Regions from separate parts of the Arthrobacter sp. NPDC080086 genome, predicted to be linked through region 1. Evidence: riboswitches for the same ligand, from Rfam matches in the RefSeq annotation. Region 1 holds a riboswitch; the other holds the start of a gene.
The links. A riboswitch is a leader RNA that binds a small molecule or an ion and turns the genes downstream of it on or off. The one in region 1 is predicted to bind glycine.
Positions count from the first base shown of each region.

Region 2: it holds a riboswitch for glycine, as region 1 does, so the genes downstream of both, gcvP (aminomethyl-transferring glycine dehydrogenase) here and gcvT (glycine cleavage system aminomethyltransferase GcvT) in region 1, are expected to answer to the same signal.

Region 1 is NZ_JBFBKP010000002.1:39,689-46,804, forward strand. Features, by position in the region: gene gcvP (aminomethyl-transferring glycine dehydrogenase) at 1-2,798, opposite strand, end outside; gene gcvH (glycine cleavage system protein GcvH) at 2,871-3,251, opposite strand; gene gcvT (glycine cleavage system aminomethyltransferase GcvT) at 3,293-4,420, opposite strand; glycine riboswitch at 4,547-4,677, opposite strand; glycine riboswitch at 4,691-4,788, opposite strand; gene AB0305_RS01355 (hypothetical protein) at 4,955-5,281, opposite strand; gene AB0305_RS01360 (ESPR-type extended signal peptide-containing protein) at 5,512-7,116, opposite strand, start outside.
Region 2 is NZ_JBFBKP010000024.1:1,306-8,421, forward strand. Features, by position in the region: gene flgN (flagellar export chaperone FlgN) at 1-219, opposite strand, end outside; gene AB0305_RS10375 (sigma-70 family RNA polymerase sigma factor) at 436-1,254, shown strand; gene AB0305_RS10380 (DNA starvation/stationary phase protection protein) at 1,377-1,859, shown strand; gene AB0305_RS10385 (MFS transporter) at 1,991-3,553, opposite strand; gene AB0305_RS10390 (TetR/AcrR family transcriptional regulator) at 3,621-4,160, shown strand; glycine riboswitch at 4,602-4,699, shown strand; gene gcvP (aminomethyl-transferring glycine dehydrogenase) at 4,869-7,116, shown strand, end outside.

The sequences.
Region 1 (7,116 bases):
TACTTGTGTTGCCAGTCATCGGCCATCACCACGTTGGCGGTGTGCGGCGCGTGCTTGAGCGGGTTGTCCTCGCGGTCGAATTCGCCCGAGATCACCTTGTCGACTTCGCCACGGATGGCGATCATCGCGTCGATGAAGCGGTCGAGTTCCACCTTGGGCTCGCTCTCAGTCGGCTCGATCATCAGCGTGCCCGGCACCGGGAAGCTCATCGTCGGTGCGTGGAAGCCGAAGTCCATCAGGCGCTTGGCGATGTCTTCGTTGCTGATGCCCGATTCCTTCTGCAGCGGGCGGATGTCGAGAATGCACTCGTGCGCGACCAGACCGTGCGCGCCCGTGTACAGCACCGGGTAGTACGGCGACAGGCGCTTGGCCACGTAGTTGGCCGACAGGATGGCTGTCTCGGTCGCAGCGGTCAGGCCGGCGGCGCCCATCATGGCGATGTACATCCACGAGATCGGTAGGATCGACGCCGAACCGAACGCAGCAGCCGACACGTTGCCGATGTTCTGGCTCGCGTCTTCACCCGACGCCGCGCGCCCCGGGAGGAACGGTGCGAGATGCGCGCCCACGGCCACCGGACCGACGCCCGGGCCGCCACCGCCGTGCGGAATGCAGAACGTCTTGTGCAGGTTCAGGTGCGAGACATCGCCGCCGAAGTGGCCCGGTGCAGCGGTACCGACCATGGCGTTTATGTTGGCGCCATCCACATAAACTTGGCCGCCGTGGCTGTGCACGATCTCGCACACGCGCTTCACGCCTTCCTCGAACACGCCGTGCGTGGACGGGTACGTGATCATGATCGCGGCGAGGTTCTTGCTGTGCTCGGCGGCCTTCTTTTCCAGATCAGCCAAGTCCACGTTGCCGCGCTCATCGCACGCCACAACAACGACTTGCATGCCAGCCATCTGCGCCGATGCCGGGTTCGTGCCGTGCGCCGACGACGGAATCAGGCACACGTTGCGGTGGCCTTCGCCGCGGCTGGCGTGGTAGGCGTGGATGATCAGCAGGCCGGCATATTCGCCCTGCGAGCCGGCGTTCGGCTGCAGGCTGATCGCGGCATAGCCAGTGGCGGCGCACAGCATCTGTTCGAGCTGGTCGATCATCTCGCGGTAGCCCACGGTCTGGTCGGCGGGTGCGAACGGGTGGATGTTCGAGAACTCGGGCCACGTCACCGGCAGCATTTCTGCGGTGGCGTTGAGCTTCATCGTGCACGAACCCAGCGGGATCATCGTGCGGTCGAGCGCCAGGTCCTTGTCAGCCAGGCTGCGCAGGTAGCGCAGCATTTCGTGCTCGGAGTGGTGCGCATTGAACACCGGGTGCGTGAGGTACGCGCTTTGGCGGATGAGCGATGCCGGGTACGCATCGGCAACGCCCGCTTCGGTCTTGTCGAAGTCCGGCGCAGCCGCGTGAGCGGCGTGTGCGAAGACATCCCACAGCGCGACCACATCGGCGCGCGTGACGGTCTCATCCAGCGAGATGCCCAGGCGCGCATCGTCAATCTGCCGCAGGTTGATGCCATGCGCCTGTGCAGCGATGTGCAGGTTGGCCGTGCGCGGGCCGGTGGCGACCGTTAGCGTATCGAAGAAGGCGTCGGATTCCAGCGTGTAGCCGATCGCGCGCAGGCCGGCGGCCAGCGTGGCGGTCAGGCGGTGCACGCGCTGGGCGATGCGCTTCAGGCCTTGCGGGCCGTGGTAGACGGCGTACATCGATGCCATCACGCCCAGCAGCACCTGCGCGGTACAGATGTTCGAGGTGGCTTTCTCGCGGCGGATGTGCTGCTCGCGCGTCTGCAGCGCGAGGCGGTAGGCGGAGTTGCCTTGCGCATCCACCGTTACGCCAACGAGGCGACCGGGCATCGAGCGCTTGAATGCATCGCGCACAGCCATGTAACCGGCGTGCGGGCCGCCAAAGCCGAACGGCACGCCAAAGCGCTGCGTGTTGCCGATGACCACATCGGCACCCCATTCGCCCGGGGCCACCAGCAGCGTGAGCGCCAGCAGGTCAGCGGCTGCAACCACCAGACCGCCCGCAGCATGCACGGCATCGGTCAGCGCTTGGTATGTCGACAGATCACCCAGCAGCGCACCGTTGGCGCCGGGGTATTGCAGCAGCACGCCAAAGGCGTCGTGCTTGGCAGCGTCAGCAGCGGGGCCGGTTACCACTTGCACGCCGATCGGCTCGGCACGCGTGCGCACGACTTCCAGCGTTTGCGGCAGCACGTCGTCGGCCACGAAGAACACGGTCGACTTCGACTTGCCAATGCGTTGCAGCAGCGTCATCGCTTCCGCAGCGGCGGTGGCTTCGTCCAGCATCGACGCGTTGGCGATGTCCATCGCCGTGAGGTCGATCACCATCTGCTGGAAGTTCAGCATCGCCTCCAGGCGGCCCTGCGAGATTTCGGGCTGATACGGCGTGTAGGCCGTGTACCAAGCCGGGTTCTCAAGGATGTTGCGCAGGATCACGCCCGGCGTGTGCGTGCCGTAATAGCCCTGGCCGATCAGGCTCTTGACCACGCGGTTCTGCCCGGCGATGCCGCGCAGCTTGGCCAGCGCCGCTTCTTCAGTCAGCGGTTGCGTGAATTCGCCCAGCGGCATGCCGTCTTGGCGACGAATGGCGGGCGGGATCACGGCGTCGATCAGCGCGGCGCGGCTGTCGTAGCCGAGCGCGGCAAGCATCTGCGCTTGCTCGTCGGCCGACGGGCCGATGTGGCGATGTGCGAAGGCGTCGCGCGCCTCCAGGTCAGCCAGGGTGGGGCGTTCGGCAGCAAGCGCCGAGGAAGCGGGGTGCGGAGCGTTCATGGCAAGGGCTCGAAATTCAGGCAAAAAGCCGACACGGCGCAGGTCTGAGCGCGCATCGGCTTGGGGACCGGCTTAGCCGATCTTGGCTTCGTACTGCGCAGCCGACATCAGGGCGTTCACGTCGTCGGCGTTGGCCGGCTTGATCTTGAACAGCCACGCGTCGTAAGCACCAGCGTTGACCGACTCCGGCGCGTCGACAGCATCCTCATTCTTGGCGACGATTTCGCCCGACACCGGCGCGTAGATGTCGGAAGCCGCCTTGACCGATTCCACCACGGCAATCGCTTCGTCCCTGGCGACGGTGCGGCCAGCGTCCGGCAACTCGAGGAACACGATGTCGCCCAACGCATCTTGCGCGTAATCGGTGATGCCGATGGTCAGCGTGCCGTCGGCTTCAACGCGGATCCACTCGTCGTGTTCGGTGTACTTCAGATCGGCGGGGACGTTGCTCATGAAAGGTTTCTCCGGAAGATTGGAATGATGGGAATTCGGGTTCAGCTGACCAGCGCCTTGCCATTGCGCACGAACGGCAGTTTAACCACAGTCGCGGTCAACTTGCGGTCGCGGATCTCGACCTGCACGTCGGTGCCGATGGCGACATCCTTGGGCAAGCGCGCCAACGCGATGGAGAGCGACAGGCTCGGGCTGAAGGTGCCGCTGGTGATCTCGCCGTCACCGGCGGGGGTGATGACTTTCTGGTGGGCGCGCAGTACGCCGCCCTTGTCACGCAGGATCAGGCCGACGAACTGGTCGCGCTGGCCGCCGGCTTGCAGCGCAGCCTTGCCGATGAAGTCGCGCTCGCTTTGCAAATCGACCGTCCAGGCGAGGCCGGCGTCGAGCGGCGAGACGTGCTCATCCATGTCCTGGCCATAGAGGTTCATGCCGGCTTCCAGACGCAGCGTGTCGCGTGCGCCGAGGCCTGCCGGGCGCACGCCGGCCTGCAGCAGGCGCTCCCATACGCCGGCGATCTGCGCGGCGGGCACGACCAGCTCAAAGCCGTCTTCACCGGTGTAGCCGGTGCGCGCGACCATGATTTCGCCCACGCCGTCGACGGTGACAAAGCCCGCGTTGAATGGCTTGAGCGCCTCGCCCACGGCCTGCGTGCCGGGCAGCGCGGCATAGGTCTTGGCGCGCGCGTTCGGGCCCTGCACCGCGAGGATGCCCAGCGGCTCGGCGCCGGCGTTGTTATCGGAGCGGCGCGGGGTGATGGTCACGCCTGTGCCGGCGGCTTCGTTCTGCGCGACGATCCATTCGAGATCAGTCGGTGCGGTGCCGGCGTTCACGACCAGGCGGAACCAGTCTTCACGGAAGAAGTAGACGATCAGATCGTCGATCACGCCGCCCTTGGGGTTGAGCATGCAGCTGTAGAGCGCCTTGCCCGGGGTTTGCAGCTTGTCGACGTTGTTGGCGAGCAGCCCACGCAGGAAGTCGCGCACGCGCGCGCCGGTGAGGTCGACCACGCACATGTGCGAGACGTCGAAGATACCGGCGTCTTGCCGCACAGCATGGTGTTCTTCGATCTGGGAGCCATAGTTGACGGGCATGTCCCAGCCGCCAAAGTCGACCATGCGGGCGCCCAGCGAGCGGTGGATGGCATTGAGCGGCGTGTGTTGGAGCGTCATGGAATCTCTCGGCTTGGGCGCCGCCGGTGGCCTCGGCGTGGCGCGTTATTCGGGACCAGAAAAGCAAAAAGGCCACCTGCGCAGCCTGATGCCTCATGGTGACGCCATGAAGATGCAAGCCGCGCAGATGGCCCCTCTGTCCTTGGTACCTGAGAGATTGCGAAGCGCGGTACGCATAGCGGTGCGCGCCGGTTCGTGAGCCCCTTCGGTGGGCGCCTGCAGTGGTCGTGCAGCGCCAGCTCTCCAGAGTGCGGTCAGACGCATGTCTGGCCGATCCACCCGGTCCTGGATGCCTGAGAGTTTTCGGGTGCTACCCCTTCGGCGGCGACAGACCTGATGTGGCTGGCGCGCTCTCCCGGATGGATGCGCGGAATGTACGGAAGGGGGCTGGGATTGTCAATCAGGACAAATCGGCGGCGTTTTTTGGCGGTCACGCTGTCCAAAAAACTGGCCGCACCTCGCGCGGCGTGTCGATATCGCCCAGCCCGAGGTGCGGCCGATCGCGGGTCGTCGGAAACGCGGCTCAGTTGCCGCTCACTTGCCGATCTGGCGGCTCACCTGGTTTTCCTGCTGGTTCAGCGTGCGTTGTTCCTGCTTGGTGATGTGGCCCCCGTTCTGGGCGGCCATGTCGCGCTCTTCCTGACGGATCTGGCGATCCTCCTTGTGCAGCGCCTTGGCTTGGCTCTTGGTGATTTCGCCTTCCTTCACCTCGTTATGGATGCGCTTGTTCTGGTTGGCCAAGCGGTGGTTGACCTCGGCGCGGCGCGGGTGATCTTTCTGCCATTGCGTTTGTGCGAAGGCGCCAGTGGTGGCGGACAGGGCGACGGCAGTGACAGCCAGGACTTTGACGATGCGGTTCATGGTTTTCCTCCGGTGGGCGGCTGACCGATTCAGCCGCTGTCCTGTCTATAACGAAGCGTTCCGGCGCAAAGCTGACTGCGGTCGTGTAACAGCGCGTAAGCCGTGTAACGCCAACGGAGAAAGCGAGGGGCACAAACGATTGCGTGCGACGTGCAAGTCGGCGCGCAAACAAAAACGGACGCGCCCGTGAGGTACGCGTCCGCAAACTTCAAACAATCAACGCCGTTGGGTTACCAGCCGAAACCAGCGCCCACGCCCACGTTGTACTCCTTGCCGCCAGCGGTGGAGCCGCCGATCGTTACCGTGGCGCGCGAGCCGATCTTGCGCTGGTAGCCGATCGCCAGTGCCGTTTCACCGCGATACAGACCCGTGCCGATCGCCATGCGGTTGTCGGTCTGCAGACCGGCCGCGCTGGCCACCATGGTCGACATTGCAGCGTTCATGGCGCCCACGCGGTTGACCTTGCCGTCGATCTGGTTGACCTGGCTCTGCAAATTGCCCACGGCTTGTTGGGTGGCGTCAGCTTGCGCCTTGACGTCCTTGAACTGGCCGTAGTTGACTGCATCGGTATCGTTCACGCCGGCCTTCACATTGGTGATGATGCGTTCGTTACCGACAGAACCCACGGACACGGTGTTCTCGCGGTCTGCGACCGAGTTGGCGCCCAGGGCGACGCTGTTCGCCGCCGACGCCACCGCGTTGGCACCTGCTGCCGTCGCGTAGTTGCCGGTAGCCTGCGCCTCCTCTTTCGGGCCACGGATTTCGCCGCCGCCGCTGCCGACAAATCGGGGGTTGTCTTGGCCGCCGCCCGTCGAGCCGCCTTCCAGGCTGAAAACGCGCTTGTCCAGGTTGTCGAGTGCACCGCCGACATCATGGTACTTGTCCCCGTTTTGGAACGAATACGTTGGGCCTGTCCACACGCCGTTGTTGAAGGAAGCGCCACCGCCCAGTGCGCTGCCAACGCCATTGAGCTGGCTGAAGTTGACGGCATCGTTGGCATTCACGCCATTGGCGATGTTCGACAGCTTGACCGGCGCCGTTGCAGGAACCATGGTGCCCGTGCCGTCGTCCTTCAGGCCACCCAGCGTGACGCTGTCTTTCTTATCGCTGTCGTATGTCACGGCGTTGGCCAGCTTGCCATCATTGCCCACTAGGCCTGCGTCTTTAAGCTGCTTGAAGTTTACGGCGTCGGTGTCATCCGTACCCGCTTTCACGTTCTTGATCTGCACTGGGCCAGTGCCACCAGTCGGATTCTTGAGCGTGATAGTGTCACCGGCTGCGTCGTACTGAACAGAATTGGCGGCAGCCTTTGCAGCCTGCTCAGCCGTGCTCTTGACGTCGAACAGTTGACCACCGTTGACGGCGTCCTTGCTGTCCTTGGCCACATCGCCATTGGCGACGTTATGGATGGCGACACCCGTCGTGCTGGTGCCGCTGTCGAGTGTGACGGAGTTCAGCTTGTCGCCCGTGGTCGGGTCGGTGTCGTACTGAACAGAGTTGGCGGCAGCCTTTGCAGCCTGCTCAGCCGTGCTCTTGACGTCGAACAGTTGGCCACCGTTGACGGCGTCCTTGCTGTCCTTAACCACATCGCCGTTGGCGACGTTATGGATAGCGACACCCGTCGTGCTGGTGCCGCTGTCGAGCGTGACGGAGTTCAGCTTGTCGCCTGTGGTCGGGTCGGTGTCGTACTGAACAGAATTGGCGGCAGCCTTCGCAGCCTGCTCAGCCGTACTCTTGACGTCGAACAGTTGACCACCATTGACGGCGTCCTTGCTGTCCTTGGCCACATCGCCATTGGCGACGTTATGGATGGCGACACCCGTCGTGCTAGTGCC
Region 2 (7,116 bases), on a different contig from region 1:
CTCACCGGCCACGGCCGCGGATTCGACGTTGCGGGCCAGCGCCTCGAAGCGGAGCCGGTCCAGCACGGCTTCGATTTCGGACGAGGTGAAATTCAGCCAGGCGAGGTTGCCGGCGGCCAGATGGAGGCGCTGCGTTTCGAGCCGGAACAACAGCAGCTCAAGCTGCCGGCGTTCCTGCCACAGCGCCGCCGAAAGATCCCCCGCACCCATGGGCCCCATTCCCTTGCCATCCCGGCCGTATGACGGCTTTCCGCATTTTCGGCCAAGCTTTTTCCTGAGGGTACACGCAGATTCCGGATCAGGTGATAGGTTTCGATCTGGGTGCTGCACCCGACCGTCGAAGACCGACTCCCATGGGGGGAGCACGGGGCCGTTTGGGGATGCGGCTTCCGCTGTTTTACAGCTCCTGAACCGGTCTCATGGGGGGACACACTATTGAATCGCGTGGAACGCAACGAGATGGTCACTCAGCACCTTCCGCTGGTTGGCTACCTCGTCTCAGATTTGTGCTCGAAGGCGTCCCACCTCTCGCGCGATGACCTGGCGTCGGCTGGTGCCGTAGCCCTGATTACCTCGGCCGATTCCTTCGACCCCGAGCTCGGGGTTCCCTTCGGCGCGTTCGCCCGCCGCCGCATCCTCGGCGCATTTGCCGACGAGATGCGTGCCTCTGACTGGGCGACGCGCTCGGCACGCCGCCGGATCAAAGAGACCATGTCGGTTCAGGAGACCCTGGCCTCCGCCCTCGGACGGACCCCCACCGTCGACGAGATCGCCGCGGCCCTCGGTGTCCAGCAAAGCGTCGTGGAGGCAGCGCTCGCGGATGCCTCGCGCACCCTCACCCCGCTGGACGACGCCGTCGTCGATACCCTGGCCGCCGAAACGCTGTCCCCGGAGAGCTCGGTCCTGGCCGACGAGCGGCTCCAGTACCTGCGCGCCGCCGTGAAGTCGCTGCCCGAGCGGATGCGCTACGTGGTGGAGGAGATCTACTTCGGCGACCGGACCGTCAAGGACCTCGCCGCGGAACTCGGCTCCACCCACGCCGCCGTCTCCCAGCAGCGCGCCGAAGCCATCCGGCTGATGCGCGACGGTCTCACCGCGCACTACGCCGACGACCCGGACCGCGGCTTCGAGCCCGAATCCCGGATCACGCCTCGGCGCCGCAACGACTACCTGGCCCAGCTGTCCGAGGCCACCGCCGGCGGGATCACGCGGGCGATATTCCCGCAGGGACCCGCGCTGAATCAGGCCGTTTAGACCCCGAATCCAGCTTAGTAAGTTCACTTACTAAGCTAATCGTGAAAACCCTCCCTGCCGTCTCCTGCCTGCGGTAGCGTCTGTGGCATCAGCCCGTCCAGACGCTCCACCAAGGAGGATTCATGAAAGCAACACCCACCCTCGCAGGCAATATGCAGGCCGTGCTCGTGGACCTGATCGAACTGCACGTCCAGGGCAAGCAGGCGCACTGGAACATCGTCGGCACCAACTTCCGCGACCTGCACCTGCAGCTCGACGAGATCATCGACGCCGCCCGCACCTTCGCGGACGAGATGGCCGAGCGCATGCGGGCCCTGCATGCCCTCCCGGACGGCCGCAGCTCGACGGTGTCGAAGACCACCGCCCTGCCCGAGTTTCCCACCGGCCTGATCAACACCAAGGACGCGATCGAGAAGATCGTGGCCGCGCTGGAGGCCGCGGTCGGCACCATGCGCAAGGTGCACGACGAGGTGGACGAGGAGGACCCCACCACCGCGGACCTGCTGCACGCCTTCATCGCCAAGCTCGAGCAGTTCGCCTGGCTGGTCAACGCCGAAACCATGCGGGCCACGGCCTCCGTCACGACGCCGGACGCCGGCAACTAAACCGGAACACACACGGAGCAGCGTCCGGCCCCGGGAGTCCGGCGTCGGACGCTGCCGTTTTTTGGGCTGGCGCCGGGCCGCTGGTGTCCTCTGGGGCGTCCGAGTCAGTGGGCGTGGGTCAATGGGCCCGGTCAGTGCGCCCGCGGCACCCGGCGGAGGACGACGGCGGCTAGCACGGCGGCGCCGGCCATCAGGACCAGCGCAATCGCCGCGGTGATGTGGACACCCGAATCGAACGCCGCGCGCGCGGCGGTCATCACGGCGTCGGCCAGGGGCCCGGGCAGCGTCCCGGCCAGCTCCGCCGCCCCGGCCAGGGTTTCCCGGGCCTGGCCCACGGCGGCCGCGTCGGCCTGGGGGAGGCCGGCCGGCAGGACCAGATTCCGCTGGTAGGACGCGGTCAGGATGGAGCCCAGCACGGCCGTGCCCAGCAGCGACCCGACCTCATACCCGGTCTCCGAGATCGCCGACGCGGCGCCCGACTTTGCGGCCGGGGCGGCGCCGAGGATCAGGTCGTTGGAGATGGTCTCGGCCGCCCCCACACCCAGGCACAGCACCAGGAGTGCCGCCAGCAGCATAGCGGGCCCGGAACTGTGGCCACCGAAGGCCACCAGCGCGTACCCGGCGGCGCTGAACAGCAGGCCGCCGGCGACGACGAACCCGGGCCGGACCTTCCGCACCAGCGGGACCACCAGCAGCCCGGCCGTCACGGTCGCGGCCAGCGCGGGCACCATCGCCAGCCCGGACTCGGACGGTGTCTGTCCCTCCAGGAGCTGGAGGTGCTGGGCAAGGAAGAGGATGAAGCCGTTGTAGGAGAACAACGCCAGGACGTTGGCCGTGATGGCCGTGCTGAACACGGGATTGCCGAACAGGCCCAGATCCAGCAGGGGAGCGGTGGTTGCGCCCGCGGCAAGCCTGCGCTGCCGCCGGACAAAGGCGTACCCCATGACCAGCCCCGCGCCGAGGGCCGCCAGCGGCACCGGGCCCGCACCCTCCACGGCCAGCATCTTGATGCCGTAGACGGTCGGCGCCATGGCCAGCATGGACAGCGCGATGCTGGGCAGATCCACCGGCCCGGGGTTCGGGTCCCGGGATTCGGGGATGAAGGAGGGCCCGAGCAGCAGCAAGGGCACGATGATGGGAACCGCCATCAGCAATACCGCGCCCCACCAGAGGTGCTCCACCAGCCAGCCGCCCAGCACCGGACCCAGGGCCGCGCCGCCGGAGAAGCCCGCTGCCCAGATGGCCACCGCCAGGCGACGCCGGTTCGGTTCCGGGAAGATGTTCCGGATCAGCGACAGCGTGGAGGGCATCAGCATGGCCCCGAAGAACCCCAGAGCCGCACGGCCGGCCACCAGCCACTCGGGGCCGGGGGCGAATGCCGTCGCGGCGGACACTGCCGCGAAGCCGGCTGCGCCGGTGAAAAGCAGCCGCCGGCGGCCGATCCGGTCCCCGAGGCTGCCCATCGCAACCAGCAGGCCTGCGAGCACCAGCGGGTACACATCGACCATCCAGAGCAGCTGGACGCCGGTGGCATTCAGGTCCCGGGCGATCGCGGGCAGGGCAAAGGTCAGTGCGGTGTTGTCGACCGCCACCAGGAGGACCGGGAACATCAGCAGCGACAACGCCAGCCAGTCCCGCCACGGCGCCCGGGAGCGCGTCGCGGGATGCCCGGCATCAGGAAGCAAGGTCTTCATCCGAATAACTGTACCGTCTGGACGGTATAGTTAAGAAATCCGGCGCCCACCGGGCATGATGGGAGCCATGCCCAGGAAACCCGTCGCCCGCGAGGCCGTCCTCGACGCCTTCGAATCTTTGCTCATTGCCGAGGGGGAGCGGGCCGCCACCCTCGACGCGGTGGCAAAGCGGGCCGGGGTCTCCAAGGGCGGCTTGCTGTACCACTTCCCGAACAAGGAGGCCATGATCGCGGTCCTCCTGGAACGGCTGGACCGGCTGCTGGCCGAGGACCTGGCCGCCATGGCCGCGGCGCCGGAGGGCGCCGCCGCCTACTTCATTAGGTCTTCGGTCTGGGCTGATACCGCCCTGGACCGGGTCTTCGTCGCGGCCACCCGGCTCGCCGAGGTGGCGCACGCCGAGACCCTGCGCCGCATGGCCGGTGTGCAGGCCAGTTGGCTGGAACTGCTCGCCGCCGACGTCGGGCCCGGAATGGCCAAGGCTGTGCTCTACATGGGGGACGGGCTGTATTTCAACGCCATGCTGGCCCGCAGTGCGGGTGCCACGCCGCTGGCGGTGGACGACGACGTCGAGAGCCTCCTCGCCGCCGTCGACCGCCTCCGCCCCTAAGGACGCTCCCTCACGTCCGGCACCTCTCCAGTGGACGATCCCTCACGTCCGGCGTCACTCAACGGGACGCTCCCTCACGTCCGGCGGCACTCCAGCGGATGCTCTCTCACGTCCGGCGTCACTCCAGCGGACGCTCCCTCAGATTTGGTGCTTCTCCGGCGGTCGCTCCCTCACGTCCGGCGTCACTCCGGCCGACGCTCCCTCACGTCCGGCGTTCATTTGAGGGACGCACCCGCAAGTCGGGTGAGCGGGCTTTCTGGAATTAACCTCCGAACCTGAGGGAGCGTCGTGGAAATGTAAGCCGGAGGTGAGGGAGGGTCGCGGGAAACCGCGCCGAAAGTGAGGGAGCGTCGGGCGGGGAGAAATGAAGTTTGCGGAGGCGGGCTCCGGCGTAGGACAATGAATGCTGTGACCATGGTCACGAGCAACTGAATATGCCTTTGATCTGCGGCGGGAGAGTCCTGCCAGTAGTACACGCAGGCGCCGTAGGAGCAAATCCTCCCCAGGAATCTCTCAGGCCCATGTACCGCCGCGGCGAGGCCACTCTGGAAAGCAGCGCGCCACAAGTCCCCCGGGATGCCGCGCTCACCGACGGTGCAAGCGGGACCCCGCCAAGGGTCCCGCGGAAACTCTCAGGTCCAATACAGAGCGGGGAGGAACCCGAATCACTGCGGCGTACCCTGCGCCGCCTTAGTTATGGAGTTCCTTGTGACCGTTACCTCAGCCTCCACGTCCTTCGTCGACAGGCATATCGGCGCCCGCCGCCAGGCCGACGTCGAGACCATGCTCAAGGCCGTCGGCTACGACACCGTTGACGCGCTCGTTGACACCGCCGTTCCCAAGGACATCCGTCAGGACTCCGGCCTGGCACTGACCGCCGCGCTGAGCGAGGTGGAGGTCCTGGCCGAGCTGCGCAAGCTCGCCGCCAAGAATAAGACCGCCGTGCAGATGATCGGCCAGGGCTACTACGACACCGTCACCCCGGCCGTCATCCGCCGCAACATCCTCGAAGCCCCGGCCTGGTACACCGCCTACACCCCGTACCAGCCCGAGATCTCCCAGGGCCGGCTCGAGGCCCTGCTGAACTTCCAGACCATGGTCCAGGACCTGGTGGGCCTGCCGATCGCCAACGCCTCGCTGCTGGACGAAGCAACCGCCGTCGCCGAGGCCGTGCTGATGATGCGCCGGGCCAACAAAAATAAGGACGCCCGCGACGGCAAGACCGTCATGGACGCCGACTGCCTGCCCCAGACCATCGCGATCGTCAAGGGCCGCGCCGAGGCCCTCGGCTTCGAGGTTGAGGTCGCCGACCTGTCCAAGGGTCTCCCGGAGGGTGCCATCAACGGCATCGTGCTGCAGCAGCCCGGCGCCTCCGGCCGCGTCCTCGACCACTCCGCCGTGATCGCCGAGGCCAAGGAACGCGGCGCGCTCGTCACCGTCGCCGCTGACCTGCTGTCCCTGACCCTGATCACCCCTCCCGGCGAGCAGGGCGCGGACATCGCCGTCGGCTCCGCCCAGCGCTTCGGCGTACCGCTGTTCTTCGGCGGCCCGCACGCGGCCTACATGGCAGTCCAGAAGGGCCTGGAGCGCTCCATGCCCGGCCGCCTGGTAGGCGTCTCCAAGGACTCCGCCGGCATCCCCGCCTACCGCCTGGCCCTGCAGACCCGCGAACAGCACATCCGCCGCGAGAAGGCCACCTCCAACATCTGCACCGCGCAGGCGCTGCTGGCCATCGTCGCCTCGTTCTACGCCGTCTACCACGGCCCCGACGGGCTCAAGGCCATCGCCGAGACCGTCCACGGCCACGCCCGGACCATCGCCGCATCGCTGAAGGCCGCCGGCCTGGACGTGCTGCAGACCTCGTTCTTCGACACCGTCACCGTCTCGGTGCCGGGGAAGGCCGCCGAGATCATCGCCGCCGCCGACGCCAAGGGCATCAACCTGCGTTCCATCGACGCCGATACTGTCGGCATCTCCGCCGATGAGGCCACGACGACGGCGATCGTCGCCGACGTCGTCGCCGCCTTCGGCGCGAGCGTGGCCGACCCTGCCTCAGGCACGGATACTGCCTTCGCCCTGGACTCCGCCGTCGAACGCAGCTCCGACTACCTCCAGCACCCGGTCTTCAACACCCACCGCTCCGAGACCCAGCTGCTGCGCTACATCCGCCGTCTCTCGGACCGCGACCTGGCCCTGGACCGCACCATGATCCCGCTGGGCTCCTGCACCATGAAGCTGAACGCCACGGCCGAGATGGAAGCCATCTCCTGGCCGGAATTCGCCTCCATCCACCCGTTCGCCCCGGAATCCCAGACCGCCGGCTGGCGCGAACTGATCGATGACCTCGAAGCGCAGCTGACCGAGATCACCGGCTACGACCAGGTCTCCATCCAGCCGAACGCCGGATCCCAGGGCGAGCTCGCCGGCCTGCTGGCCATCCGCGGCTACCACCTCTCCCGCGGCGACGAGCAGCGCAACGTCTGCCTCATCCCGGCCTCCGCGCACGGCACCAACGCCGCCTCCGCGGTGCTCGCCGGCATGAAGGTCATCGTCGTCGCCACCGACTCCGACGGCACCATCGACCACGCCGACCTGCAGGCCAAGATCGAGCAGCACAAGGACGCCCTGTCCTGCATCATGATCACCTACCCGTCCACGCACGGGGTGTACGACGCCGACGTCCGCGAGGTCTGCGACGCGATCCACGCCGCCGGCGGGCAGGTCTACATCGACGGCGCCAACCTCAACGCCCTCGTCGGCCTCGCCCAGCCGGGCCAGTTCGGCGGGGACGTCTCGCACCTGAACCTGCACAAGACCTTCTGCATCCCGCACGGCGGCGGCGGACCCGGCGTCGGCCCGGTCGCCGCCAAGGCCCACCTGGCACCGTTCATGCCCGGCAACGCGGCGGATCCGGCCAACGGCGCTGACAACACCCCGATCTCCGCCTCCCGCTACG